DNA from 2 places in the Azospirillum palustre genome. Region 2 is predicted to be linked to the other one. Evidence: riboswitches for the same ligand, from Rfam matches in the RefSeq annotation. Region 2 holds a riboswitch; the other holds the start of a gene.

Region 1 (14,589 bases), on a different contig from region 2:
ACGATGGCGCCGAGGATCGACCCCATGCCGCCGATCACCACCACGGCGAAGACGATGATGATCAGGTTGGTCCCCATCAGCGGTGACACCTGATAGATGGGGGCTGCCAGCACGCCGGCCAGACCGGCCAGCGCCACGCCGAAGCCGTAGGTCAGCGACACCATCACCGGCACGTTGATGCCGAAGGCCTGCACCAGCGTCGGGTTCTCCGTCGCCGCCCGCAGATAGGCGCCCAGCTTCGTCCGCTCGATGGCGAACCAGGTGCCGAAGCAGACGGTGAGAGAGGCGACGACGACCCAGGCGCGGTAGTTGGGCAGGAACATGAAGCCCAGATTCTGACCGCCCTTCAGCGCGTCGGGAATCGGATAGGGCTGGCCCGACACGCCGTACTGGTGGCGGAAAGCCCCCTCCAGGATCAGCGCCAGCCCGAAGGTCAGCAGCAGGCCATAGAGGTGGTCGAGCTTGTAGAGCCGCGACAGCATCGACTTTTCCAGCGCGATGCCAAGCAGCCCGACCACCAGCGGCGCAACCACCAGGGCGCCCCAATAGCCGATCCCGGCATAGGTCAGCAGCAGCCACGCGACGAAGGCGCCGACCATGTAGAGCGCGCCATGGGCGAAGTTGATGACGTTCAACATGCCGAAGATCACCGCCAGCCCCAGGCTGAGCAGCGCATAGAAGGAACCGTTGATCAGTCCGAGCAGAAGCTGCCCGAACAACACTTGGGGCGGAACACCCAGCAGGCTGAACATCTCCGCGTCTCTCCCGGCTCGTGGTTGTTGTTTTTTGGGGTGTTGTTTTTGTTTTGGATTGAGTGGCAGTCGATTGACGTCCTCCGGCCCCGCCCAATGGGCGGGCGGGACCGGAGGACGGCCTAACGCATCACTTAACTGCCACTCACTTCACCGCCCCTCACTTTACCAGAGTGCAGCCGCTCTGCTTGGGATCCATGAAGGCGGTGTCGGCCGGGATGGTCTTGACGATCTTGTAATAGTCCCAGGCCCCCTTCGACTCGGCCGGGGTCTTGACCTGGGCCAGATACATGTCGTGGAACATGCGGCCGTTGGCGGCGATCTTGCCCTTTTTGGCGAACATGTCCTCGACCGGCAGCTCGCGCATCTTGGCGGCGACCTTGTCGGCGTCGTCGGTCTTCGCCGCCTCGACCGCCTTCAGATAGTGCTTCACCGCCGAATAGACGCCGGCCTGCACCATGGTCGGCTTTTTGCCGGCCTTGGCTTCGAACTTTTTCGACCACTCGCGGGTCTGGTCGTCCGCATCCCAGTAGAAGCCGGTGGTCAGCATCAGCCCCTGCGCCGATTGCAGGCCCAGCGCATTCACGTCGGAGATGAACATCAGCAGGCCGGCCAGGCTCTGGCCCGACTGGGTGATGCCGAACTCCGCGGCCTGCTTGACCGCGTTGACGGTGTCGCCGCCGGCATTCGCCAGACCGATGACGTCAGCGCCCGAGCCTTGCGCCTGCAACAGGAAGGAGGAGAAGTCCGACGTGCCGAGCGGATGGCGCACCGAGCCGGAGATGGTGCCGCCGAGCGACTTCACCATCTTGGTGGTCTCCTCCTCCAGCGACTGGCCGAAGGCGTAGTCGGCGGTCACGAAGAACCACTTCTTCTTGCCCTGCTCATACAGGGCACGGCCGGTGCCGGCAGCCATGGCGTAGTTGTCGTAGGTCCACTGGAAGCCGTAGGGGCTGCACTGCGCACCGCTCAGCGCGGTGGCGCCCGGACCGGACATCAGGAAGATGCGCTTCTTGTCCTTGGTGATGCCCTGCACCGCCAGGGCGGCGGCGGAGTTCGGCACGTCGGCGATGACGTCGACGCCGCCGGTGTCGACCCACTCGCGCGCCTTCGACGCGGCGATGTCGGCCTTGTTCTGGTGGTCGGCGACGACGATCTCGACGGGCGCGCCGGCGACCTTGTTGCCGAACTCCTCCGCCGCCATCCGCGCGGCGATGGCGGAGCCTTCGCCGGCGAGATCGGCGTAGATGCCGGAGCGGTCGTTCAGCACGCCGATGCGGATGACGTTGTCCGACACCTGGGCGGAAGCCGGGGCCGCAATCGAGATCGCAGTCCCGGCGAGCGTCAGCATGGCGGTGCCGGCGAGAAGAAGCGTGCGCATCGGAAGGTCTCTCCCTCTTGGTCTTCGTTGTCGGCCGATCCCCATGGCGGGGACCGATGCCGTGCCTGGAGCAGGCAATCTGGCACGGATCCGGCGGTTCGCCGCCCTGCCCCTCGATGGGGTCGGGACGGCGTTCGCGCCGGCGATGTCGGGGGCTGGAGCGCCTACACGCCGAGATAGGTGTGCAGCTTGTCCATGTTGGCGTGGAGCTGGTCGTTGGGGATCATGTCGACCACATGGCCTTCCTCCATCACGTAATGGCGGTCGGCGATGGTGGCGGCGAAGCGGAAATTCTGCTCGACCAGCACGATGGTGAAGCCGCGTGCCTTGAGCGCCCGCACCGCGACGCCGATCTGCTCGATGATGACGGGAGCCAGACCCTCGGTCGGCTCGTCCAGCAGGATCAGGGTGGCGCCGGTGCGCAGGATGCGGGCGATGGCCAGCATCTGCTGCTCGCCGCCCGACAGGCGTGTTCCTTGCGTCGAGCCACGGCCCTTCAGGTTGGGGAACAGCTCGTGGATCTGCGGGACGGTCATCCCGCCCTCCTTCACCACCGGCGGCAGCGTATCAGCGCGTGGATGGTGCCGCGGCGAACCTGGAGGTTCACCTCCTTCACCGCCACGAACCCCTTGAACTCCTTCGTCAGGTTGCGCGCTTCCAGGATGATGTCGTCGTTCGGTGCGGCGTTCATCGGTCGCGAATTCTCCTCCCGTTCGTCCTTATGTCCCGGGCATATGCCCGGCGGCCGCCGTGCGGCGGGACGTTTCACCGATTGTTGTACGCACGAAGCATGCCACATGCAGGGTCGCTTCGGCCGGGCCGCCGGCCCCATTGTTTCTCCGCGGGTTTCTCTTAAGGGTTCGCTGCCCGTCCCTCGTGCCCCTCCCTCCTTAGCGTCGAAAAGTGTCGGATCCCTGGACACTCTGTCTGCAAAACATGACAGCATCCAAAGTGTCTGCATGCAAGATCGTCTGTGTGGCAGACGCCTTATTGCGGGCTTGCCAAACAGGCGCGGCACTGCGATGGTGGCCGCCCGACGGTGCCCTGCCCGTCCTGATGGACGGCGGGGATAATAGGGAATGCGGTGCGGAGCTTTCCGGGTTCCCAGGAAGCGCCAATGCCGCGGCTGCCCCCGCAACTGTAAGCGGCGAGCGTCCCGTCCATCATGCCACTGGCCCTCCGCGGCCGGGAAGGCGGACGGCATGCGATGACCCGCGAGCCAGGAAACCTGCCGGCGGACTTGACCGACCTTTCCCAACCCCGCCGGGTGTGGCGGGAGAACAAGGATGCCTTCGATGACCGCCCGTTCGATCAACACCGCTGCCGCCGGCTCCGCGGCCCGCAGCGCCGCCCAAACCGCGGTCGCCGCCTTTGCCGCGATCCTGCTGGGCAGCTTCCTGCTGTACGGCGTCGGCTTCGCCCAGCCGCAGCAGATCCACGATGCGGCGCACGACGCCCGTCACTCCTTCGCGTTCCCCTGCCACTAAGCAGCGGGTCATGGATCTGATCCGGCGGCTGTTCACAGCCGCTTTGGTCGCGGGCGTGCTCTCCGGCACGGCCGCTTCCGTCGTTCAGCAGGCGACGACCGTCCCGCTGATCCTCGAAGCCGAGAAATACGAGGTGGTGACCCCGCCTCCCGCAACCGTCGCCGCTCCGGCTCCGGCTGGGGCTCCGGCCGCCAGCCACGCCGAAGGCCACCAGCATGGCCCCGTGCGCGAGGTCGGCGAAGGCGTGCCGGTCACGCTGGACGAGGCGATGCAGCGCATCGGCCTGACCATTGCCGCCAACCTGATCGCCGGCGTCGCCTATGCGCTGCTGCTGGCGGCCGCGATCCTGCTGGCCGGCCGGCCGGTCGATGCCCGGCGCGGGCTGGTCTGGGGCATGGGCGGCTTCGTCGCCGTGTCGCTGGCCCCGTCCTTCGGTCTGGCGCCGGAACTGCCGGGCATGGCCGGGGCGGAGCTGGAGCTGCGTCAGCTCTGGTGGCTGTCCGCCGCGGCCGGTGCCGGCGTCGGCATCGCCGCCCTCGCCTTCGCCCGCAACCGTCTGGTCATCGCCGTCGCTGTTCTGGCCGCAGCGCTGCCCCATCTGATCGGCGCGCCGCATCCGGAAAGCGCCGAGGGTGCCGTTCCCCCGGAACTGGCCGCCCGCTTCGTCACCGCCTCGCTCGGGTCCGCCGCCCTGTTCTGGGCGATCCTCGGCTCCGTCTGCGGCTGGCTGATGAGCGGCGTGGTCCAACCGGCCGAACGGCAGCCGGCCCTGCGGGTTCAGCCCGGCGCGCGTTAAGGAGGCTCCATCCCATGTCCGCTCTTGCGAAAACGGCCGCCGGCAAGGTTCCGGCGACCGTCATCACCGGCTTCCTCGGCGCCGGCAAGACCACGCTGATCCGCGGCCTGCTGGAAAAGGCCGACGGCCGCCGGCTGGCGCTGATCATCAACGAGTTCGGCGACGTCGGCATCGACGGCGACATCCTGCGCGCCTGCGGCAACCCGACCTGCACCGAAGACGACGTGATCGAGCTGGCGAACGGCTGCCTGTGCTGCACCGTCGCCGACGACTTCGTCCCGGCCATCGAGAAGCTGCTGGCCCGGCCGGAGCCGCCCGAGCACATCGTGATCGAGACCAGCGGCTTGGCCCTGCCCAAGCCGCTGGTCCAGGCTTTCAACTGGCCGGCGATCAAGACGCGGGTCACCGTCGACGGCGTGATCGCCGTGGTGGACGCCTCGGCCGCCGCGGAGGGCCGCTTCGCCCCCGATCCCGCCGCGCTGGAGGCCCAGCGCGACGCCGCCGGCACCGTCGATCACGAAACTCCCATCGAGGAAGTGTTCGAGGACCAGCTGCTCTGCGCCGACCTGATCGTCGTCAACAAGACCGATCTGCTGGCCGACGGCGACCTCGCCCGTGTCGAGAAGCTGATCCGCGGCGCCCTCGCCCATACGGTCGGCCGTGACGCCAAGCTGGTCCGCGCCTCCCAGGGCGCGGTCGATCCGCTGGTCCTGCTCGGTGTCGGTGCGGCGGTGGAGGACGATCTCGCCAACCGTCCCAGCCACCATGACGACGAAGACGGCCACGACCACGACGACTTCACCAGCTTCGTGGTGGAGCTGCCGGTGCAGCCCGACCCGGCCGCGTTGGCGATGACGCTGGAGAAGGTCGCCGGCCTGCATGGCGTTCTGCGCCTGAAGGGCTTCATCGACGTGCCCGGCAAGCCGATGCGCCTGCTGGTCCAGGGTGTCGGAACCCGCATCCAGACCCACTACGACCGGCTGTGGAAGCCGGGCGAAGAGCGCCGCAGCCGTCTGGTGGTGATCGGCGAGACCGGGCTGGACCGCGATGCGGTGACGCGGGCGCTCGTCGGGTAAGAGTTTCGGGTAAGAGTTAGGGTATTGCGGCGTCCGCCCCCTCCTTGACCTTCACCGTTTTCGAGGGGGGAGGGGGCGAACGCTCCTGGACATCGAACCATGCACCTGCTTGCCGCCCGCCAGGACGAACTGGACGCCGGCCCCCAGGCGGAAGATCTGGGGCAGACGCCGGCCGACCTCGTCATGCTGTCCTTTTCCGACAGCGACCTGACCGCGCTTGCCGCCGCATGGCGGGCGGGCCGCAAGCGGCTGCCCGGCCTGCGCCTCGCCAACCTCAACCGGCTCGGCCATCCGCTGTCGGTCGATCTCTACGCCGACACCGTCGTCGCCAAGGCCAAGCTGGTCGTCCTGCGCCTGCTCGGCGGCAGCGGTTACTGGCGCTATGGTCTCGACCGGCTGTCCGCCCTTTGCCGGGACCGCGGCATCCCGCTCGCCGTCCTGTCCGGAGAGGCGCAGCCCGACCCGAACCTGACCGCCTACGGCACCGTTCCGCCGGACGCCGCCGACCGGCTGTGGCGCTATTTCACCGAGGGCGGCCCGGCCAACATCGGCCATCTGCTGGCCTGCGCCGCGACGCTGGCCGGAACGCCGCTGCCCCATGAAGACCCGGCTCCCGTCCCACGCTTCGGCGCTTACGACGGCTGGACCGGCCCCGCAACCGCCCCCATAGCTGCCGACTCGCCGGTCGCAGCCATTGTGTTCTACCGCTCCCACCTGCTGGCCGGCGACCTCGCCCCGGTCCATGCCCTGTGCGACGCGCTGGCCGCGCGCGGACTCGCCCCCCGGCCGCTGTTCGTCGCCAGCCTGAAGGAGCCGGACTGCGCCGCCTGGATGCGCGCCAGCCTGACCGCGCAGAACGCCGCCATCGTCGTCAACACCACCGCCTTTTCGGCGGCGCGCGAGGACGGTTCGCCGCTGGAGGCCAACGGCAGCCCGGTTCTGCAAGCCATCCTCGCCACCACGCCGGAAGCCGGCTGGCAGGCGTCCTCGCGCGGGCTGGCGCCGTCCGACCTCGCGATGAACGTCGTGCTGCCGGAGATGGACGGCCGCATCATCGCCCGCGCCATCGCCTTCAAGACGGCGGGGGAGCCCGACCCCGACCTGCAATTCGCCGCCCCGGCCCTGCGCCCGATCCCCGACCGCGTCGCCTTCACCGCAGACCTCGCGGCGAGCTGGGTCCGCCTGTCCCATACCCCGCGGGCGGAGCGGCGGGTCGCGCTGGTGCTGTCCGACTATCCCGGCCCCGGCGGCGGCATCGGCCATGCCGTCGGTCTCGACAGCCCGACCAGCACCGTGGCGATGCTCCACCGCCTGTCCGCCGAGGGCTACAGCCTGTCCGCCATTCCGGACAGCGGCGCCGGACTGATGGAGGCCCTCACCGGCACGCCCACCCCGACCCTGGCGCTCGCCGACTATCTGCGCTTGGCCCCGCCGAGCTTGCGCGCCCGCATCGCCGAGACCTGGGGCGAGCCCGCCGCCGACCCGGCCTGCCGCGACGGCGCCTTCGCCTTCCGCACCCTGCCCTGCGGCAATGCCGTTGTGGCGGTGCAGCCAAGCCGCGGCCACGGTCCCCTGACCACCGCCCAGCACCATGACCCCGACACCCCGCCCAGCCATGGCTATCTCGCCTTCCATCTGTGGCTTCGCCATGCCGTCGGCATCCATGCGCTGGTGCAGATCGGCGCCCACGGCACGCTGGAATGGCTACCCGGCAAGGCGGTCGCGTTGTCGGCGGAATGCTGGCCGGAAATCGTCGGCGGCGCCCTGCCCACCCTTTACCCCTTCATCGTCAACAACCCCGGCGAGGGCGTTCAGGCCCGCCGCCGGCTGGGCGCCGTGCTGATCGGCCATCTGACCCCGCCGCCGGTGGAGGCCGGTCTCCATGGCGACCTCGCTTCGCTGGAAACCGCCATCGACGAATATTCGCAGGCGACCGGGCTCGACCCGCGGCGGCTGGGCATGCTGCGCGAGACCATCCTCGACCTCGCCTGGAAATCCGGAGTCGCGGCCGACTGCAATTTGCGGCCCGACGACGACCCCGACGCCATCCTGTCGCGGCTGGACGCCCATCTCTGCGACATCAAGGAGATGCAGATCCGCGACGGCCTGCATGTCTTCGGCCACAGCCCGGCCGGCGAGCGCCGCGACCGGCTGACCGCCGCCGTTGCCCGCTCCGCCGATCCGGCCATGGTCGCCACGGCAATCGATGCCTGCGGCGAGGCGGAGATGCGGGCGCTGCTCGACGGGCTGGACGGGCGCTTCATCCGCCCCGGCCCCGGCGGGTCGCCGGCGCGCGGCCGGGCCGACACGCTGCCGACCGGTCGCAACCTCTATGCGCTCGACCCACGCGGGGTGCCGACGCCGACCGCCTGGACTCTCGGCTGGCAGGCGGCGGACGCGCTGATCACCCGCTATCTCCAGGATCATGGCGACTGGCCGCGCTGGCTGGTGGTCGATTGCTGGGGCACCCCGACCATGCGCACCGGCGGCGACGAGCTGGCCCAGGCGCTTGCCCTGCTCGGCGTGCGGCCGATCTGGGAGAACGGCTCCGGCCGCGTCACCGGCTACGAGATCATGCCGGCCGGCGTGCTCGGCCGTCCGCGGGTCGACGTGACTCTGCGCATTTCCGGCCTGTTCCGCGACGTCTTTCCGCAGCAGATCGCCCTGTTCGATCAGGCGGTGCGCGCCGTCGCCGGGCTGGACGAGCCCGACGACACCAACCCGCTGGCCGCCACCGCCAGGGCCGAGGAGCAGCGCCTCGCCGCTGCGGGCACCGAGGCGGCGAACGCCCGCCGCTGGGCCACTGCCCGCATCTTCGGCGCCGCCCCCGGCATCTACGGCACGGCGCTGTCCGGCATGATCGCGCGCGGCGACTGGACCGCGCGGGCCGATTTCGGCGCCGCCTATCTGGAGGGCGGCTGCCACGCCTATGGCGCCGGGCTGGAGGGGGTTCCGCTGCCGGCCCTGTTCCGCCGCCGGGTGGGAGGCGCCGACGCGCTGGTCCACCATCAGGACCAGCGCGAACACGACGTGCTGTCCACCGACGGCTTCATGCAGTTCGAGGGCGGCTTCGCCGCGGCTGCCGCGCTGGAGGACTCCGAACCGGCGCTTTACCATCTCGACAGCGCCGATCCCGACAAGCTCGCCATCCGCACCCTGGCGGAGGAGATCGCCCGCACCCTGCGCGGCCGGGCGGCCAACCCGCGCTGGATCCAGGGCATGATGCGCCACGGCTATCGCGGGGCGGCGGAACTGGCGGCAAGCGTCGACACCCTGTTCGCCTTCGCCGCCACCACCGACGCAGTCCGTCCCGCCCATTTCGACCAGCTGTTCGACGCGTACGTCGAGGATGCGGAGGTGTGGGACTTCCTGTCGCAGGACAACCCTGCCGCTGCCCGGCACATTCTGGCGCGCATGAGCGAGGCGCTCGACCGCGGCCTGTGGCATCCCCGCCGCAACTCCACCGCGGAGGATCTGCGCCAGCTCCGGGAGAGCGCCGCATGACCAACCCTGCCGCCACCCAGCCGCGCCGCCGTGGCGCCTGCCCCGGCGTGCTGGCGCCGATGCAGGTCGGCGACGGCCTCCTGCTGCGCGTCCGCGTTCCGGCCGGCATGCTGCCCGCCGACCACGCGCGCCGTATCGCGGAGCTGGGTGATCGTTACGGCAACGGTCTGATCGACCTCAGCCAGCGCGGCACCCTGCAACTGCGCGGCATCGCCGCCGATGGGCTGGAGCCGGTGACCGAAGCCCTGCGCGGCATGGGCTACGTCTCCGGCAATGCGGCGAGCGAAGCGGTCCGCAATGTCCTGTGCTCCCCCACCGCCGGGCTCGATCCCACGGCGGCGATGGACGTACGGGCGGTGGCGCGTACGCTGGATGCGCGGCTGGCGGACGATGCGGCTCTGCACCGCCTGCCGCCGAAGTTCGGCTGGCTGGTCTGCGGCGGCGGCATCGGCCATCTGGCCGGCAGCAGCACGGACGTACGCTTCGACGCGGTGGATGGCGAACGGTTCCGGGTGTCGCTGGGCGGGACGCTGGCGACGGCGGCACCGCTGGGGCTTTGCCGGGTGGAGGACGTTGCGGATGTGGCGTCGGCGCTGGGGCGGGCCTTTCTGGAGTTGCGCGCGTCGCTGCCGGAGCCGCCGCGCCGCATGGCGGGTCTGGTCACGGCAATCGGTGTTGAGCTGTTTCTAATGCGCCTTTTCGCCTTCACATCTCCTCTCCCCCCCGCTCACGCGCAAACTTCGTTTGCGCTGACGCGACAGGCGGACCTCCGGTCCGCTGAAAGCGGGGAGAGGATCAAGGTGAGGGGGACGCACCTCATGGATATCTTCGGCGATGCCGAACCCCCTCATCCCACCCTTCTCCCCGGGGGGGAGAAGGAGCAAGCCCCAGTGATGGTGACGGCCTTCCCCTTCGGCCGCCTCACCGCCGCCACCCTCGCCGCCCTCGCCTCCACCTGCACCGAAATCCGCATCACCCCCTGGCGCGCCCTCATCCTCGTCGCCCCCTCCGCCGACGCCGAACGCATTGCCGAAGCGCGCGGCGCCATCCTGTCGCACACCGACCGCCGGCTGAAGCTGACCGCCTGCAGCGGCGCCGGCGGCTGCGATGTCGGCACCACCGACACCCATGCGACGGCGCTCGCCATCGCCGAGCGCGCAGGCCCCTTGCTGGACCCGGTGCGAATGGTGCATGTGTCGGGCTGCGCCAAGGGCTGCGCCCATCCCGCCATCGCCGATGTCACCCTGACCGCCCGCGACGGGGTGTATGACGTCGCCCTGAACGCGAAACCCGGTGACGCTTCCCCGTACACCGGCCTGTCCCCCGCCGACGCCGTGGCCCGCGTCGCGGATCTGTTGACCGAGGAGTCCACCGGTGCCTGAGCCGCTCTACGACTATATCCGCGACGGAGCGGCCATCTACCGCCAGTCCTTCGCCACCATCCGGGCGGAGGCCGACCTGTCCGCCATCCCCGACGACCTGAAGCCGGTGGCGGTGCGCGTCATTCACGCCTGCGGCATGGTCGATGCGGCCCAGGATCTGCTGTTCTCCACCGATGTCGGCAGCGCCGCCCGCACAGCCCTGCGCGCAGGCGCGCCCATCCTTTGCGACAGCGAAATGGTCGCCCATGGCGTGACCCGCGCCCGCCTGCCGGCCGGCAACGCCGTGGTGTGCACGCTCCGCGACGCCGCCGTGCCCGATCTGGCGAAGACCATCGGCAACACCCGCTCCGCCGCGGCGCTCGACCTGTGGGGCGACCGGCTTGGCGGCTCGGTGGTCGCCATCGGCAACGCGCCGACCGCCCTGTTCTACCTGCTGGAGATGCTGGCGGCCGGTGCCCCGAAGCCGGCGGCGATCCTCGGCTTCCCCGTCGGCTTCGTCGGCGCGATGGAGAGCAAGGAGGCGCTGGCGGAAAACCCCTTCGGCGTGCCTTATCTGGCGATCCGCGGCCGGCGCGGCGGCAGCGCCATGGCCGCCGCCGCCGTCAACGCACTGGCGAGCGACGTCGAATGAGCGGCGACATTTTCTCCCCCGGCACCCTGTTCGGTGTCGGCGTCGGCCCCGGCGATCCGGAGCTGATGACGTTGAAGGCGGTGCGCACCATCGGCGCCTGCCCGGTCGTCGCCTATTTCTGCAAGCGTGGCACGCGGGGTCAGGCCCGCCGCATCGCCGATCAGGCGATCAGGCCCGACCAGACCGAGCTGCCGATGGTTTATCCGGTGACGGTGGAGCTGCCGCCGACCCACCCCGACTATGGCCGCCAGATCGAAGCCTTCTTCGACGAGTCCGCAGACCGCATCGCGGAGCATCTCGCCGCCGGTCGTTCGGTCGCGGCGCTGAACGAGGGGGATCCGTTCTTCTACGGCTCCTTCATGCACCTGTTCCTGCGTCTGTCCGGCCGTTTCAAGGCGGAGGTCGTTCCCGGCGTCACCAGCATGGTGTGCAGCGCCTCGCTGCTGCCGCGTCCGCTGATGCTGCGCGACGACGTGCTGTCGGTGATCCCCGGCACGCTGGACGAGGCGGCGCTGGTCCGCGCCCTGACCGCCGCCGATGCCTGCGTGGTGATGAAGCTGGGCCAGAACCTGCCGAAGGTCCGCCGCGCCATCGCCGCCGCCGGATTGGCCGAGCGGGCCTGGTATGTCGAACGCGCCAGCATGGACGAGCAGCGCTTCATGCCCTTCCTGGAGGCGCCGGACGTCGCCCCCTACTTCTCGCAGATCGTCATTCCGGGCGAGGGCAAGCGCGGATGAGCGGCCCCAAGAGCAATGGCTGGTTGAAAGTGGTGGGATTGGGTCCGGGCCCCGAGGACTGGCTGACGCCGGAAGCCCGGCGCGATCTGGCCGAGGCGACTGACCTCGTCGGCTATTTCCCCTATGTCGAGCGCGTGCCGCCGGGCGATCAGGTGCGCCACGCCTCCGACAACCGGGTGGAGCTGGACCGCGCCCGCTTCGCGCTCGATCTGGCTGCGCAGGGCCGGCGGGTGGCGGTGGTGTCGGGCGGCGATCCCGGCATCTTCGCCATGGCCGCCGCCATCTTCGAGGCGCTGGACGATCCCGACGCGCCCAAGGCGTGGCGAGCGGTGCATCTCTCGGTCGATCCCGGCGTTTCCGCCATGCAGGCCGCCGCCGCGCGGGCCGGGGCGCCGCTGGGCCATGATTTCTGCGCCATCTCGCTGTCCGACAATCTGAAGCCGTGGGAGGTGGTGCTGCGGCGCCTGCGTCTGGCGGCGGAGGCGGATTTCGTCATCGCGCTCTACAACCCGATCTCCAAGGCCCGGCCCTGGCAGTTGGGAGCCGCCTTCGACGCCCTGCGCGACATCCGTGCGCCCGAGACCCCAATCGTGCTGGGCCGTGCCATCGGCCGCCCCGACGAGGAGCTGACGGTGACGACCCTGGGCGAGGTGCGGGCGGAGCAGGCCGACATGCGCACGCTGGTCATCATCGGCGCCTCGCACACGCGCTTGGTGGCGCGTGCGGACGGCGGGCGCTGGGTCTACACCCCCCGGCATTACCGGGGGTGAGAATGGGTGTGACGACCAACCCGCAACGAATGATCAACCCACCACGAGCAACCCTCTCCCCCCCGGGGAGAGGGCTGGGTGAGGGGGACGCGCGGCGTGGATTCTCGGAAAGTCACGCCTTACATGCCTTCCAGCCACCCCACCGCGTCCTCCACGTCGTGCAGTTCCGCCACGCCGTTTCCGGCCGGCCGCTCGACCATCACCACCGGCAGGCCCAGCCGGCGGGCAGCTTCCAGCTTCGCGTCGGTGGCACGTCCGCCGCTGTTCTTGCTGACGACCGCCTCCACGCCCTCCCCCCGCATCAGCGCCAGTTCACCCTCGACGGTGAACGGCCCGCGGTCGAGGATCAGGCCCATGCGCGGCAGGGCCGGCATCGGCTCCGGCGGATCGACGGCACGGATCAGGTAGCGCTTGTCCGGCACCGCCTCGAAAGCCGCGACCTCCTGCCGGCCGATGGTCAGGAACACGGTGTCGCCCAGGCCCCACAAGGCCAGCGCCGCAGCCGTCATGTCCGGCACGCCGATCCAGCGGTCGCCCGGCTCCGCCGCCCAGGCCGGCCGGGTCAGCAGCCGCAGCGGCACGCCGGCCAGCGCACAGGCCGCAGCGGCATTGGCGGAGATCTGCGCCGCGAAGGGATGGGTCGCGTCGATCACCGCCCCGATGCCCTCGGCGCACAGGTATTCGGCCAGCCCCGCCACACCGCCGAAGCCGCCGATGCGGGTCGGCAGCGGCGGCAGCACCGGGTTCTTGGTGCGGCCGGCCAGCGAGACGCGGGCGTCGATGCGCGGATGGCCGGCCAGCCGCCTGGCCAGCGCCGTCGCCTCCGTCGTGCCGCCCAAGATCAGTATTTTGACCGTCAGCGCCTTGACCAACTCTCCCTCCCCACCCGTCAGGATCGGCGCCATGGATAGCATGGGAACGGCCCGCTGGCTCAGCATCGTCGGCATCGGCGAGGATGGCTGGGACGGTTTGTCGCCCGCCGCCCGCGCGGCGGTCGAAAGCGCTTCGATCCTCCATGGCGGCAGCCGCCATCTCGATCTCGTGCCGGTCGTTGCGGGGCAGGAACGGCTACCCTGGCCATCGCCGATGACCGACGCCTTCCCCGGCCTGCTCAGCATGCGCGGCCAGCGGGTCTGCGTGCTGGCGAGCGGCGATCCGTCCTGGTACGGCGTCGGCGCCACCCTGTCCCGACTCGTTCCGGCTGCGGAAATGACGGTGATCCCGGCGGCCTCCGCCTTCAGCCTCGCCGCATCCCGGCTGGGCTGGCCGTTGCAGGACTGCCGCTGCCTGACCGTTCACGGCCGACCGCTGGAGCAGGTCGTTCCGCATCTACAACCAAACGCTAAATTGCTGCTTCTTTCCTGGGACGGAACGACTCCGGCCAAGCTGGCCGCCCTGCTGCGCGCCCGCGGCTTCGGCGCGTCGCGCCTGACGGTGCTGGAGGCGATGGGCGGCCCGCGCGAGGCCCGGCTGGAGGCAACCGCCGACGGCTGGACGGCCGAGCGCACAGCCAACCTCAACACCATCGCGCTGGAGTGCGTTGCCGCGCCCGGCGCCCGCATCCTGCCGCTGGCACCCGGCCTGCCCGACGACTGGTTCGAGCATGACGGCCAGATCACCAAGCGCGAGGTGCGCGCCGTCACCCTGTCCTTCCTGGCGCCGCGCCGCGGGGAACTGCTGTGGGATGTCGGCGCCGGGTCGGGCTCCATCGGCATCGAATGGATGCTGCGCGATCCGGCCAACCGCGCCATCGCCATAGAGCATCACCCGGAGCGCATCGCCCGCATCCTGACCAACGCCACCGCATTCGGCGTGCCCGGCCTGACGCTGGCGCGCGGCAAGGCTCCGGCGGCGCTGGAGGGTCTGGAGCGGCCGGACGCGATCTTCATCGGCGGCGGGCTGACGGCGGATGGCCTGCTGGCCGCCTGCTGGGACACCCTGCCCCCCGGCGGCCGGATCGCCGCCAACGCGGTGACGCTGGAAAGCGAGGCCGTGCTGTTCGACGCGCACAAGCGGCTGGGCGGCGAGCTGACCCAGATTTCGGTGGCCCGCGCCTCGGCGGTCGGCGGCTTC
Region 2 (14,589 bases):
TCGTGGAACGCGGGGGCCGTGTGCTTCTCGGCCGTGCCGCTGGCCTTCCAGCTCGACCTGTTCAAGAAGCACGGGCTGGAGGTCGAGCTGGTCAACTTCACCGGCTCCACCGACCAGCTGCTGGAGGCCATCGCCACCGGCAAGGCCGATGCCGGCGTCGGCATGGCGCTGCGCTGGCTGAAGCCGCTGGAGCAGGGCTTCGACGTGAAGATCTCCGCCGGCCTGCATGGCGGCTGCATGCGGCTGTTCGGGGCCAAGACAGCGGGCGTGAAGACGGTGCTGGACCTGCCGGGCAAGGTGATCGGCGTCAGCGACATGGCCAGCCCGTCGAAGAACTTCTTCTCGGTCGTGCTGACCAAGTTCGGCCTCGACCCCAACAAGGACGTCGAATGGCGCCAGTTCCCCGCCGACCTGCTCGGGCTGGCGGTGGAGAAGGGCGAAATCCACGCCATCGCCGACGGCGACCCGCTGGTGTGGAGCCAGACCAAGAACCCGCAGATGGTGGAGATCACCAACAACGTCTGCGGCGAGTTCGCCACCCGCACCTGCTGCCTCGTCGGCGTGCGCGGCAGCCTGCTGCGCGACAACCGCCCGGCGGCAAAGGCGCTGACCGCCGCCCTGATCGAGGCGCAGCATGCGGCATACGCCGACCTGCGCGCCGCCGCCGCGGCCTATGCCCCCTTCGCCCCCAAATTCCCGGTGGAGGAGCTGGAGGCGATGCTGCGCAGCCACGCCCACAACGTCACCCCGATCGGCGACGAGCTGCGCCAGCAGCTGGCGCTCTACACCGACGAGCTGAAGAGCGTGTCGGTCATCAAGCGCTCGACCGACAGCCAGCGCTTCGCCGGGCGCATCACGGTCGACCTCGCCTGAACCGGTTCCATTGTAGCGGGATTGCCTGCCATGCCCTTTGACGACCTGCCCTTTCCGGCCTCTCCGTTCGCCGGGACCGCCCCGGCCCCGGCGGTCGATCCGTCGCTGATCGCCGCCCTGTCGGCGGAGTTCTCGACGCGCGCCGCGGAGCATGACGCCGCCGCCAGCTTCCCCTTCGAGAATTTCGAGCGGCTGGCCTCAGTCGGGCTTCCGGCGCTGGTCACCCCGGAAGCGGCGGGCGGCAAGGGCGGCGGGCTGCGCGATGCGCTGGCGGTGGTCAACGGGATCGCCGCCGGCGAACCGTCCACCGCGCTGGTCCTGGTGCTGCAATATGTCATCCACAACCAGCTCTGGCGCGGGTCCGCCTGGCCGGAGGCGCTGCGCGAGCAAATCGCCCGCTCCGCCGCGACCGACGGCGCGCTGATCAACATTCTGCGGGTGGAGCCGGAACTGGGCACCCCGCACCGCGGCGGGCTGCCGGCGACGGTGGCGCGCAAGGTGCCGGGCGGCTGGCGCCTTTCCGGCACCAAGATCTACTCCACCGGCATTCCGGCGCTGTCCTGGCTCGGCGTCTGGGCCCGCACCGACGATGCGGAACCGCTGGTCGGCACCTGGGTGGTTCCGCGCGGCACCGGGCTGGCCGAACAGGGGATCGAGGTGCGGGAAAGCTGGAACCACATCGGCATGCGGGCCAGCGGCAGCCACGAGGTGGTGTTCCGCGACGTCTTCGTTCCCGACGGCCATGCCGGCGAGCTGCGCCCGCCCGCCGGCTGGGCTGCCCCCGATGCGGTCGCCACCGCCTGGATGTCCACCCTGTTCAGCGGCGTCTATGACGGCATCGCCCGCTCCGCCCGCGATTGGCTGGTCAGCTTCCTGCACGCCCGCAAGCCGACGGGGCTGAACGGTGCGTCGCTCGCCACCGTCCCCCGCCTGCAGGAGGCCCTGGGCGGGATCGAGGCGCTTCTGCTGACCAACCGCATCCTTCTGCGCTCCCTGTCGGCGGCGGTGGACGGCGGCACGCCACCGTCGCAGAGCGACGCGCTGCTGGTGAAATACACGGTGACCAGCAATGCCATCGACGCGGTGGCGCGGGCGCTGGAGGTCACCGGCAATCCCGGCCTGTCGCGCGACAACCCGCTGGAGCGCCATCATCGCGATGTCCTGTGCGCCCGCGTCCATGCCCCGCAGAACGACATGATCCTGACCGGCGCCGGACGCGCCGCCCTGTCACGGTGAGCGGCAGGCCGTCATTGCAGCGCGTAGCGAACGGGAAACGTGATGTCGATCCGGGCGCGGCCCATCCCGGCGGGGATCGGCGGAAGCGGCGACGCACGCTGGATCATCTCTTCCGCGGCCCGGTCGAGATTGCCATGCCCCGACCCCTGGACGACCGTCCAGCCCGTTATGGTGCCGTCGGCGACGATGGTGAAGCGGACCAGCACGGTGCCTTCCTCCCGCCTCAGGCGCGCGGCCTGCGGATAGATCTTGTGACGGGCCAGCCTTGCCTGGATCGTGCCGAAGTAATCGGCCGCCTGCCTGTCGGAGTTGGCATGCGGGTCCGAGGGTGGCGCCGGAGCGGCCGGCGGGGTCGCCGGTGCCGATGACGCCTGCGCCGCCGGCTGCTCGACGCGCCCGGACCTGTCCGTCGGGGGGATTGCGGCCGGCAGGGCCCTGGCGGGAGACTGGATGCGCTGCGGGGGGCCGGGAGATGGCCGGCGTGCCGGAATCGGCGGCCGGACGGGCGGCGGCGTTTCCTCCTTGAGCGGCTCCGCCGGGGCCGGCATGGACGGCTCCGTGACCGGGGTATCGGCGACCGGCGGCATCGGAGCGTCGGGCGGCGGTTCCGCAGCGGCGTCGCCGGTGTCGGGTTCGGGCGGCGGCGGAACCGGTGTCGCCGGCGGCTCCGGTTCCGGCTGCCGCAGTTGCTCGGACGGAGGGTCCGGAACCGGCTCCGACGGCGACGGCGGTTCCGCCGCCGCCGCGACGAAGGAAAGCTCCACCGCAACCACCGCCGGCGGGGAAGCCGGCGGTGGTTGCAGACCGACCGCAAGGACGATCACCCCCGCATGCAAGGCGAGCGACAACGGCAGGCTCCACCGCGCCGCCCCGGTCCGGGAGGCCGATGGAACAGGGGCCGTTTCCGCGGCAAGACGGGGCGGGGCGGCAATCGTCCGGTGCTCGGTCATGGAGCGGACCTTCGGCAGGGTGAGGCGCGGTGCGACGAACGGTCCGCCTTAGAATTTCACCGTCATGCCGGCGATGAAGGACCGCCCCGCCCCCGGCAACGCGCCGACCGTGCCCCGGCTTCCCCCCGCCCGGAAATCGGCATAGTCGACACCGCCCAGCGGCAGATAATACTGCCGGTCGAACAGATTCTCGACGCCGGCATCGACCCGGACATTGCCCCACTCATATCCCGTCCGCAGATTGACCAGCGCATAGCTGGGTGTCTTCGGCTCGTTGCGCGCCGCTTCCACCCGGTCCTTGCGGGCGGTCGCCTGCAACTCGACGGCGCTGTTCCAGCCGCCCAGCCGGTGCTCCACCGTCAGCAGGGCGTTCAGCGGCATGATGTGGTAGAGCGCGTCGCCGGTGTCGAGGTTTCGGCCATGCACCCAGCCGACCACGCCGGACAGGCGGAAGGAGCCGATCCTGTCATCCTCGTACAGCCCGGCCGCCGCCGACAGGTTGGCGCCGACCAGGATGGCGTCATGGTTGGCGAAGCGCAGCTTGACGAAGCCGTTGCTGAGCGTGCCGATCCGCTCGACGTCGATGAAATCCTGCACATAGGTATAATAGGGGGTCAGCTTGACCTCCCAGGATTTGCGGGCGGCATCGTGCAGCGATAGGGTGGTGCTGACGGTGTTGGCGACCTCCGGCTTGAGGTCGGGGTTGCCGACATAGCCGTTGGCGTCGCCGAACCAGCCGTTCATGCTGCTCGACATCCCGCCGGTGCCCCAGGCGTAGCGCTCGTAGAGGTTCGGCGAGCGGGTCTTACGGGCATAGCCGGCTTCGATCGCGCTGGTGTCGGAGGGGGTGTAACGGACCAGGGCCGTCGCATCGAAATTGACGTCGGTGCGGCCACGGCCGCGGGCGTTGAAGGCGCGCGCGTCGGTCGCATCGGGGTTGGCCATCCGCATCATGCCCATGCCGAGGCTGTTCTGCCAGGAATAGGGCTGCACCGCGCCGGTGTCCATCCACACCACGTCGTTGCGCACGCCGAGCATCGTCGTCCAGGCCGGCGACCAAGCGGCCTCCCACTCGGCGAAGGTGCCGAGGCGGTTGCGGATGCCGTCCTTGACGTTCCAGTAGGTCAGCGGACCCATCATGCTGCTGCCGGCCACCGGGTCCCACCAGTCGTCGAGATGGGTGTGGCGCAACTCGTTGCCGACGCGCAGGGTGTTGCGCGCCGACAGCGGCAGCGTCGCCTTGACCGAATAGCCGGCGTCGGTGGTCAGCGTGTCCATCGGCATGCCGCCGCCGGCACTGCCGCCCTTGTCCTCCAGGAAATTCATGGTGTGCCGAGTCCGCCGCCAGTTGGCGCGGGCGTCGAGAGTTCCCCAGTCGAAGGCCCCTTCGTACCGGCCGTTCAGGAAGACGGTGCGGTTGTCGGTCAGATCCATGCGCTGGGTGGGAAAGCCCTGGTAGGGCATGGTCTGGATGCCGCCCTGCACCGTGACCTGATGCCCGTCGCGGCGCACCCCGAACGTCACCGCATTGTCCTGCACGTCGTAGAGGGTCGAGCGGACGGTCTGGCCGTTGCCGGCCTTGTAGTTCCCGGCCCGGCTCCAGGATCCGCTGTAGCCCAGGCTGAGGCTGTCGGTGGCGACGGACGCCTCGGCGGCCCCCGTCACGCCGCGGCCGTTGGACCGGTAGGAGGCTGACAGCTTGCCCTCGCTGTGCACCGCCTCGCCCGCCGGAGCGAAGACCGGAGGCGCGCTTTCGGCGACGATGGTGCCGGCAATGCTGTCGCCACCGGCGCTGACCGGCGTGATCCCGGCCAGCACCTCGATCTTGGACAGGCGCGTCGGCGTGATGGTGGACAGCGCCGGGTTCATCTGGTTGGGGCAGGCGGGCGCGACGGGCGCGCCGTCGACCAGCACATTGACGCGGTCGGCGCCCAGCCCGTTCAGCGCCGGCAGGCTCGACACGCCGCCATTGCCGTAGAGGCTGACGCCGGGCAGGCCGCGCAGCAGGGCCGCGACGTCTCCGGTGGCGGGCCGGCGGGCGGCCAGCCCATCCCCGCCCAGGGCGGTGCCGGCGGCCAGGGCATCGTCCGGGCCTGCGATCACGGAAATCGCCGGAAGCGATTGGGCAAGCGGCGGAACGGTCTGGGCGGACACGGCGGCGGGGAACAGTGCGGTGAGGGCAGCACCGGACAGCAGGGCGGCGCGCAGGGCGCCGGCCGCGGCGAAACGCAACATCATGAGATATCTCGATCTGAGGCCAGCCGAACACGGCCCCGCGCCATCGGCGCGAAGGATGTGCAAGGCTGCGAACTGGGAAGGTCGGCAAGGGCGGATCGCCGCGAGGGACATCCCGCACGGCGATCCCGCATCTGCGGCCTCAGACCGGTGGCGCGCGGGCCTGGAGGGTGGAGAGGAACCAGCCGGCGGCGATCACGTCGCCGGGCAAGGCTTCCGGGCTGTGACGACCGACCGACGCGCGCGTCATCCGTAAATCCGGCGGCGGCAGCGCCAATCCGCCGATCAACGGACAGAGCGGGCAGGAACCGCCGGACACCAGCAGATCGCCTTGGAGCAGATCGCCTTGGCCCGAATCGCCGATTGCCGAATCGCTCCCGTCGCCTGCCGGATCGCCTGCCATTCCGTGGTCGTCCATAACCACGGTCTTGAACCCGTCCGGCGTGCAAATGACGATCCGGCTGCTCTCGGCCGCATTGGCGGATGCGATGACGGCGGGCATCCAGGCCCAGGCGACGACCTGCAACAGCAGCGCAATCGCACCGGCCGCAAGGCCGGCCCGTCGCGTGGGTCGCAGTCTGTCCTGGCTCGCGCTCATGCCAATCCGTGTATCGATCCATCTTGCGTGCAATCGCACGCATTGGGTGCGGGACATTAACCGAAGTGCCGCACTCGGGATCAGCGGCATTTTCCCGCAGGATCCAGATCCGATGCCCGGCTCCGATGCCCGGTTCCGACGGCGAACTTCTCCTTGCAGGCCGCAGAATGGCACGATATGTAATGTTATAACATAACATTTTGGACATGGAATCTCCGATGCTCTCGTTCGTTCGCAAAGCTTGACCGGGGGCGCCGCATCGCTCATGACTGGTCCCGGTTCTGGTTCTTCCGTCGGTTCGCCGCCGGAAGCTAAGAGGGAACCCGGTGAGCCGCCGACCCTGCGAAGGGGAATGCGGTGAGGCCGGGGCTGCCCCCGCAACTGTGAGCGGCGAGCCGTACCGTCATTTCAAGCCACTGGCGCCCATCGGCGCTGGGAAGGCCCGACGGAACGGCGACGACCCGCAAGCCAGGAGACCTGCCAGTACCACAACGAAACGTCCTCGGGCGGGGTGTCCCGGTGGAACGCTTGCCATGCGTGTGCCTGGAGTCCGCTCCGGTCGCGCCGCATGATCCGCAAGACGTCCGCCATGCCTCCCCGTCCGCAAAGACAGGAAGCACGGATGGCGTCAGCGCCTTTCCCCACAGAGGAATCGGTCCCTCCCCCCGCCATCGCGGTGGAGCGGCTGGGCTGCCGGCTGGGCGGCCGCATGGTCCTGTCGGACATCGGCTTCTCGGTTCCCGGCGGTGAAATCCTCGGCATTCTCGGGCCCAACGGCTCGGGCAAGACCACGCTGCTGCGCTGCGTCGCCGGCCTGCAAACCCCATCCGCCGGCCGGGTCCTCATCGACGGCGACGATCCGCGCGCCCTGCGGCCGGTCGAACTGGCCCGCAGGCTGGCGCTCCAGGCCCAGGATTCCACCGCCGCACTCGGCTTCACCGTGCGCGACGTGGTCGGCATGGGGCGGCTCGTCCACCGCCGCTCCCCTTTCGCCGGGGCCGGGGCGGAGGACCGCGCCATCGTCGAGGACGCGCTGGACCGGCTGGAACTGTCCGGGCTGGCCGGGCGTGCGGTCGAACAGCTGTCGGGTGGCGAACGCCAGCGGGTGATGATCGCCCGCGCCCTGGCCCAGCGTCCGCGCATCCTGCTGCTCGACGAACCGACCAACCATTTGGACATCCACCACCGTTTCGCCGTGCTCGACCTCGTGCGCTCGCTCGGCATCACCGTGGTGGCGACGCTGCACGACATCGAGCTGGCAGCACGCTGGTGCGACCGCATCCTGCTGCTGGCCGACGGACGGCTCCAGGCCGATGCCGCGCCGGAGGACGCGCTGACCCCCGACCGGCTGACCGCCGTCTACCGCGTCGCCGCGGCGGTGGACCGCCGCCCAGAAGATGGCCTGCTGCGCATCGACCTGTCGCCCCTGATGTCACCCCGGACGGAGCCATCACGATGAGACGCTTTCTGCGCGGCGTTCCGCCTTTCGCCCCGGTCTTCGCCTTCGCCCTCGCCCTGCAAGCCGGCGGCGCCCTCGCCCAATCCTACCCGGTCGAGGTGGCCAACTGCTTCGAGACCGCCCGCTTCGCCGCGGCGCCGAAGCGGCCGATGGTTCACGACACCAACATGACGCAGACCATGCTGGATCTCGGCCTCGCCGACCGGCTGGTCGCCGTTTCCGGCATCGAGGGGGTGGAGCACCGGCTGGTCGCTCCGCCGGGCGTGGTCGCGGCGCTGCCCCGGCTGCCCGACCGCGCGCCGACGCTGGAGGCGGTGCTGTCGGTCAATCCAGACTTCCTGTTCGCCGGCTGGAGCTATGGCTTCAGCGAGGCGCGCGGCCTCACCCCGGCCCGGCTGGCCGAGATGGGCGTGGCGACCTACACGCTGCGGGAAAGCTGCATCCGCATCGGCCCGCGCGAGCCGATCGGCATGGATACGCTCTATGCCGATCTGCTGGCGCTGGGCGCCATCTTCGGCGTGACGGAGCGTGCCGAGGCCATGGTCGCCGAGTTCCGCCGCCGGGTCGCCGCCGTCACCGAGCGTGTCGGCGCCGTCGCCGACCGGCCGCGCGTGATGTATTGCGACCAGTGCCACACCGACGCGGCCCCCTTGTCGGTCGGGCGCGAAGGGATGACCAGCCTGCTGATGGAGCTGGCCGGCGGGCGCAACATCTTCGACGACATCCCCGACAGCTATGTCCGGGTGAGCTGGGAGGAGATGGTGCGGCGCGATCCGCAATGGATCATCGTCAGCGCCCACCGGATCCCGGCCGAGGACGCCATCCGCCATCTGACCTCGGCACCGCAGCTGGCCGACGTCGAGGCCGTGCGCAAACGGCAGTTCATCGTGCTGACCTATGCCGAGCAGACGCCCTCCACCCGCAATGTCGAGGCGCTGGAGCGGATGGCGCGGACCCTGCACCCGGAGCGCTTCACACCATGAACCGCTCCCGCCTGCTGGGCCTGTCGCTGATGCTGGCCGCCGTGCTGGCCCTGTCCGCGGTGGCCGCCGTCGGTTTCGGCGCCGCCCGCGTCCCCATCCCCAAGGTGTGGGCGGTCGTCCTGCACGAGCTGTGGCCGGCACTGGCCCCGCCCGCCGACGCCAGCCGGGCCGAGCGCAACATCGTCTGGGAATTGCGGGTGCCGCGCGTGCTGCTGAGCGCGTTGGCCGGGGCCGGGCTGGCGGCGGTGGGTGCCGTGCTTCAGGTGCTGACGCGCAACCCGCTGGCCGACCCCTATCTGTTCGGCGTGTCGGCCGGCGCCTCGGTGGGGGCGGTGACCGTTCTTCTTTACGCAAGCACGCTCGCCGGAACGCCCGGACTTCCACTCCTGGGGCTGCCGGCCGCCGCCTTCTTCGGCGCGCTCGCGGCGATGCTGATCGTCTTCGCCGCAGCGCGCGGGCGAGAGGGTGCTACGACCAGTGAAGGGCTGGTGCTGACCGGTGTCGCGGTCGCCTTCATCCTGCACGCCGTCACCAATATCCTGATCGTCATGGCGACGGATCGCGGCGCCGACGCCGCGCTGTTCTGGATGATGGGCGGCTTCGGCACCGCGCGCTGGAGCGTGCTGCCCGTCCCGGCGGGTCTGGTCGTCGGCGGGCTGCTGTGGCTGTGGCTGCGGGCGGAGACCGTCAATACGCTGGCCCTGGGCGACGATGCGGCCCGCTCGCTCGGCACCGATCCGGGGCGGCTGCGGCTGGAGCTTTTCCTCGTCACCGCCCTGATGACCGGGGCCCTGGTGTCGGCCTGCGGCGGCATCGGCTTCGTCGGGCTGGTGGTGCCCCACATCGCGCGGATGCTGGTCGGCGGACATCTGCGGGCGCTGCTGCCGGTGGCAGCGCTGGGCGGGGCGCTGCTTTTGCTGTGGGTGGACGTCGCTGCCCGGTCCCTGTTCGCCCCGCGCGAGATTCCGGTCGGCATCGTCACGGCACTGGTCGGCGGCACCTTCTTCCTGTGGCTGATGCGGCGGAGAGGCACGCCATGACGCAATTCCCGGCCAACCCGCCATCCAGGCGCGCCATCGTCCTTTACGGGCGCGCGTCCTTCGACCATGGGCAAACCCTGAAGGCGCTCGCATCGGCTCTTGCCGCCCGGCACGCGGCGCGCGGCGAAGCCGTCACGGTGGCGACCGCCCATGCCGACCTGTCCGGCCCCGCATTGCCCGGCGTGCTTGCGGATCTGGAGCGGGACGGCGTGACCGAGGCCCTGGTCATTCCCGCCATGGTGCCGGCCGATCCCAGCCTGTCGGCGTGGCTGCCGGGCGCGCTCAGCCATTGGGCGGCAACGACCGGCACCGCGATGGCCGGCACCGCGATGGCCGTCCGGCTGGCGCCGCCGGTGGAAAGCGCGCTCGACCTGCCCGCCGCCCTCGACCGCATCGCCCTCAACTCCAATGCCGGCGGGCCGGCGGATGCCCTTGCGAAGGATGTCCGCGGAACCGAGCCCAGCCTCGGCAAGCCCGGCTGGTCGGCGATCCCCGAGCATGGCCGGCAGGTCTTCGTCTGTGTCGGCGCCCGCTGCCTGCATCGCGGTGCCGAGCCGCTGTACCACCATCTGCGCGCGGCGATGAAGGGACACCGCGCCCTCAACGCCGGGCCGCGCCGGGCGATGTGCGCGCGGACGAGCTGCCTTTACCCCTGCAACCGCGGACCGCTGCTGGTCGTCCAGCCCGACGCCGTCTGGTACGGCGACCTGACGCCCGGGAAGATCGACCGCATCGTCGCAGGCCACCTGCTGTCCGACACCCCGCCCGCCGCCGACATCCTCCACCGCAACCGCCCGGCCGAGCGGGCGGAGGACGACCCCATGGGGTGATCCGGCCTCCCTGATCCAGCCGTCCGGTTTTTCCATCCCGACCGAACGGCGCCTCCACCCGCCCACCCGTCAGCCGCGAAGCACCGACTTCGCGGAACGCTCTCTCTCGTCCTTTTCCATCCTGGGGGATTGTCCATGCTTCCTGCCTATCCCGCCCGCATCGTTTCCGGCCGGCGCAATTGCCGGCGCTCCGGTTCGCTGACGACGCTGCTCCTGGTCGCCGCATCCTTCGGCCCCGCGGCGGCCGGAGCCGCTGAAACCGAACCGCCGGTCACGCTGGACCCGGTCACCGTCACCGGCCGGGCAGCGGACGCCGCCGCCGGGCTGGCGCTCGACCGGCCAAACACCGGCGGCAGCCGCCTCGGCCTGACGCCGCTGGAAACCCCGGCCAGCGTCGAGGTGATCGATGGCCGGACCATCCGCGACCGCGGCCAGACCAGCGTGACGGAGGCCGTCACCCAGAACGCCACCGGCTTCACCTCGCTGGCGGCTCCCGGCAACGGAGGCTCGTCGCTGGCGACGCGCGGCTTCGCCGGCCACGGCTCGGTGATGCAGCTATATGACGGGACGCGGCTCTATGTCGGGTCGGGCACCGTCACCTTCCCGTTCGACACCTGGTCGGCCGAACGCATCGAGGTGCTGCGCGGTCCGGCCTCCGTCCTCTATGGCGAAGGCGCCATCGGCGGCGTGGTCAATGTGGTGCCCAAGCGCCCGACCACCGATGTCCGCAACGAGGCGACCGTCGCCATCGGCACCGACGGCACCCGGCGCGCCGCCTTCGGCAGCGGCGGTCCGTTGGGGGAGAAGCTGTCCTACCGGCTGGACGCCAGCGGCAACCGCTCCAACGGCTGGGTCGATCGCGGCGACACGAAAAATCTCGCGCTCTCCGGCGCGGTGAAGCTCCAGGCGACACCGGATCTGGCCTTCACCCTGTCCAACGACTATGGCGACCAGCAGCCACAGGAGTATTTCGGAACGCCGCTGATCGCGGGCAGCCTCGACCGCGCGCTGCGGCACCGCAACTTCAACGTGGCCGACAGCGACATCCGCTATCGCGACAACTGGACCCAGCTCAAGGCCGAATGGGCGGTGTCCGACGCGCTGACCCTGCGCAACACCGCCTACCACCTGACCAGCCACCGCCACTGGAAGGATGTGGAGAGCTACGCCTGGACCGCCGCCACCCGGCGCATCCAGCGCAGCAGCTACATCGAGATCTACCACGACCAGCGGCAGGTCGGCGACCGCTTCGACGCGACCTGGCGCAACAGCGTCTTCGGCATGAAGAACGAGATGGTCGGCGGCTTCGACCTGAACCGGATCGAGTTCAAGCACACCAACAACTCGCCCTATGGCGGGTCGAGCACGGTCGATCCGTTCGACCCGGCGCCCGGCCTGTTCCTCAACAGCGCCGGCACCTCTCCGCGCAGCCGGTCGCGCACCCGCCAATATTCCCTGTTCGCCGAGGACCGGCTGGCGGTGACGCCGCAGCTGTCGCTGGTCGGCGGCATCCGCTACGACGCCCCCACCGTCGAGCGCTGGGATCTGGCGGCGGGAACCGCCTACACCAAGGACTTCCGCACCACCAGCTGGCGGACTGGCGCGGTGTACGAGGTCGTTCCCGGTCTGGCCTTCTACGGCCAATACGCCACCGCCGTCGATCCGGTCGGCAATCTGATCTCGCTGTCGCCGACGCAGAAGGACTTCGACCTGTCCACTGGCCGGCAGATCGAGATCGGCCTCAAGCACTCCTTCCTCGAAGGGCGCGGTGAGTGGACGCTGGCCGCCTACCGCATCGTCAAGGACAAGCTGCTGACCACCGACCCCAACCAGCCGGCGGTGACGGTGCAGGTCGGGCAGCAATCCTCGCGCGGGCTGGAAGCCTCCCTGTCGCTCGGCCTGTGGGAAGGCGTGCGGGTGGACGTGAACGGCGCGCTGCTGCGGGCCAAATACGACGACTTCACCCAGACGGTGTCGGGCCGCGCCGTGTCCTATGCCGGCAACGTGCCGACCGGCGTACCGGAGCGCACCGCCAATGTCTGGGCGAACTGGGCCTTCCTGCCGGGCTGGGAGGTGCGGGCCGGCGTGCAGTATGTCGGCAAGACCTACGCCGACGCCGCCAACACCAGCGTCCGGCCCTCCTACACGGTGGTCAACGCCGGGCTGGATTACCGGCCGACCGACAACACCAAGCTCAGCCTGCGCGCCTTCAACCTGTTCGACGAGGTCTATGCCGTGGCCGGCAGCACAGGCAGCTGGGTGCTCGGCCGTCCGCGCTCGGCGGAGCTGGCCTTCTCCATGACCTTCTGACCCCTCGGCATTCCGCCCAGGTAGACGAGCCTGGACGGGCAGCATCGGCTGCGCGACCAAAAGAGGCTTTATCTTTTCATAATACACTCTTAAGGAGATTTAATGCGCCATAAAACCTGCATTACGTGTATCTGCCGTCCCTCATACAGGATGCCTCCGTGAGCGATTTCGACATCGTCTTCGAGATGCTGACCAGCCACCCGCCCAACCGCTGGCAGCGGCGGCTGAACCGCCCCAGGTTTCCAAGAGGCCCCATCATCTGAGAGAGTGGGGTCGACATGACGAAGCAGGCATCACCCAAATACGCCCCTGAAGTGCGCGACCGCCCGTTTCGGAAATGATCGCCTTCATCGACGCGCATCGCGCTGTCCACGGGGTCGAGCCGATCTGCCGAGTGCTGCCGATTGCCGCGTCGACTTACCACGCCCATGCCGACCGGCAGGCCGATCCGTCCAAGGCGCCAGCCCGCTCACGAAGCGACGCGGAGGTGAGCTTGGCTATCCGGCGGGTCTGGGACGCGAACTTCCAGGTTTATGGGGTCCGCGAGGTGTGGCGGCAGTTGCGGCGGGAGGGCATCGATGTGACGCGCTACACGGTTGCCCGGCTGATGAAACACATGGGCCTGAAGGGGGCGACACGGGGCAAGACAGTCCGCACCACGATCAGCGATCGGGCGGCGTCGTGCCCCCCTTGCGGCGGCAGCGGTTCCGGAACGGAACCGCGAGAGCCGGCTGACCGGGTGAACCGGCAGTTCCAGGCGCCGCATCCGAACGCCGTGTGGTTGGCCGATTTCACGTACGTATCGACATGGCAGGGCTTCGTCTACGTGGCCTTCGTCATCGACGCCTTCGCCCGCCGCATCGTCGGCTGGCGGGTGTCCAGCACAGCCCACGCCGGCTTCGTTCTGGATGCGCTCGAACAGGCACTTCACGACCGCCGACCGACCAAGGGCAGCGGCCTCATCCACCACGCAGACAGGGGATCGCAATACGTTGCGATTCGCTACACCGAGCGCCTAGAGCATCCCGCGTGAAATCTGAATCGAGAGTTGCGCTTGGGCGTCTGGCGTGATTCACCGTCGTTGGAGGTGGATCATGGGTCGCAGCTATTCGCCGGACCTTCGGGTTCGGATTTACGGAGAGATCGAGCAAGGCGGTTCGCGTCGGGCGGCGGCGCGCCGGTTTGATGTGAGCGCGAGCACGAGCGTGCGGCTTGCCCAGCGGATGGCGGCGACGGGCACGCTGGAACCGGCCCGGCAGGGACGCCCGCCGGGCGGCGGCAAGCTGGCCCCACATGCCGCCCTTCTGATCGGCTGGGTGGAGAAGCAAGGCGAGATCACCATGCCGGAATTGGCGGCCAAGCCGAGGCCGAGCGCGGAGTGACGGTCCACCCCGCCTCGCTGTCACGCTTCCTGCTCGCCCGCGGCTACAGCGTCAAACAAAACGCTGCTGGCAAGCGAGGCCGGTTGCGCTGACGTTGCCGAAGACCGTCGGACGTGGCGCAGCCACCGTCAGCCCCGGATGCGCGAAGAGCCGGATCGGCTGGTGTTCCTCGACAAAACGGCCACCACCACGAAGATGACCCGGCTGCGCGGGCGGGCCAAGCGCGGCCAACGGTTCACGGCCAAGGCGCCCTTCGGCCACTGGGGCACCCAGACCTTTATCGCCGCCCTGCGCTGCGATGGCCTGACCGCCCCCTGGATCATCAAGGGGGCGATGAATCGGGTGCTCTTCGAGGCCTACGTCGAGACCCAACTCGCCCCGACCTTGCCGGGCGACGTCGTCATTCTCGACAACCTGTCTTGCCACAAGAGCGAAAAGGCCAAGGCCGCCCTCAAGGAGCGTGCAGCTTGGTTTCTCTTCATGCCGCCTTACAGTCCCGCCCTCAATCCCATCCAGATGGCATTCGCCAAGCTCAAGGCCCATCTCCGGCGCATCGGCGCCCGCACCATCGACGAACTGTGGAAAGCCGTCGGTTCAATCTGCAACCTATACACATCCGAAGAATGCTGGAACCACCTCAGGCACGCAGGATATGCGTCAGATTAAACGCTCGAAACTCTAACCGTCACCCGG

What was found. Region 2 has a riboswitch for cobalamin ahead of CRT60_RS11675 (ABC transporter ATP-binding protein). Riboswitches for the same ligand answer to the same signal wherever they lie in the genome.
Region 1: linked by a shared signal. The riboswitch ahead of CRT60_RS08745 (CbtB domain-containing protein) and the one ahead of CRT60_RS11675 (ABC transporter ATP-binding protein) in region 2 are both predicted to bind cobalamin.

What each region holds. Positions count from the first base shown of each region.
Region 1 is NZ_PDKW01000039.1:565,825-580,413, forward strand. Features, by position in the region: gene CRT60_RS08725 (branched-chain amino acid ABC transporter permease) at 1-752, opposite strand, end outside; gene CRT60_RS08730 (ABC transporter substrate-binding protein) at 913-2,133, opposite strand; partial or broken gene CRT60_RS08735 (ATP-binding cassette domain-containing protein) at 2,298-2,699, opposite strand; partial or broken gene CRT60_RS08740 (ABC transporter ATP-binding protein) at 2,699-2,824, opposite strand; cobalamin riboswitch at 3,154-3,383, shown strand; gene CRT60_RS08745 (CbtB domain-containing protein) at 3,429-3,620, shown strand; gene CRT60_RS08750 (CbtA family protein) at 3,631-4,416, shown strand; gene cobW (cobalamin biosynthesis protein CobW) at 4,431-5,492, shown strand; gene cobN (cobaltochelatase subunit CobN) at 5,592-8,996, shown strand; gene cobG (precorrin-3B synthase) at 8,993-10,378, shown strand; gene CRT60_RS08770 (precorrin-8X methylmutase) at 10,371-11,009, shown strand; gene CRT60_RS08775 (precorrin-2 C(20)-methyltransferase) at 11,006-11,746, shown strand; gene cobJ (precorrin-3B C(17)-methyltransferase) at 11,743-12,516, shown strand; gene CRT60_RS08785 (cobalt-precorrin-6A reductase) at 12,636-13,430, opposite strand; gene cbiE (precorrin-6y C5,15-methyltransferase (decarboxylating) subunit CbiE) at 13,429-14,589, shown strand, end outside.
Region 2 is NZ_PDKW01000040.1:394,424-409,012, forward strand. Features, by position in the region: gene CRT60_RS11650 (ABC transporter substrate-binding protein) at 1-873, shown strand, start outside; gene CRT60_RS11655 (acyl-CoA dehydrogenase family protein) at 904-2,109, shown strand; gene CRT60_RS11660 (energy transducer TonB) at 2,121-3,059, opposite strand; gene CRT60_RS11665 (TonB-dependent receptor) at 3,108-5,297, opposite strand; gene CRT60_RS11670 (DUF2946 family protein) at 5,437-5,892, opposite strand; cobalamin riboswitch at 6,158-6,391, shown strand; gene CRT60_RS11675 (ABC transporter ATP-binding protein) at 6,515-7,351, shown strand; gene CRT60_RS11680 (ABC transporter substrate-binding protein) at 7,348-8,334, shown strand; gene CRT60_RS11685 (FecCD family ABC transporter permease) at 8,331-9,374, shown strand; gene CRT60_RS11690 ((2Fe-2S) ferredoxin domain-containing protein) at 9,371-10,204, shown strand; gene CRT60_RS11695 (TonB-dependent receptor) at 10,340-12,514, shown strand; AL1L pseudoknot at 12,810-12,926, shown strand; partial or broken gene CRT60_RS11700 (IS3 family transposase) at 12,831-13,532, shown strand; partial or broken gene CRT60_RS11705 (IS630 family transposase) at 13,609-14,562, shown strand; partial or broken gene CRT60_RS11710 (IS30 family transposase) at 14,575-14,589, shown strand, end outside.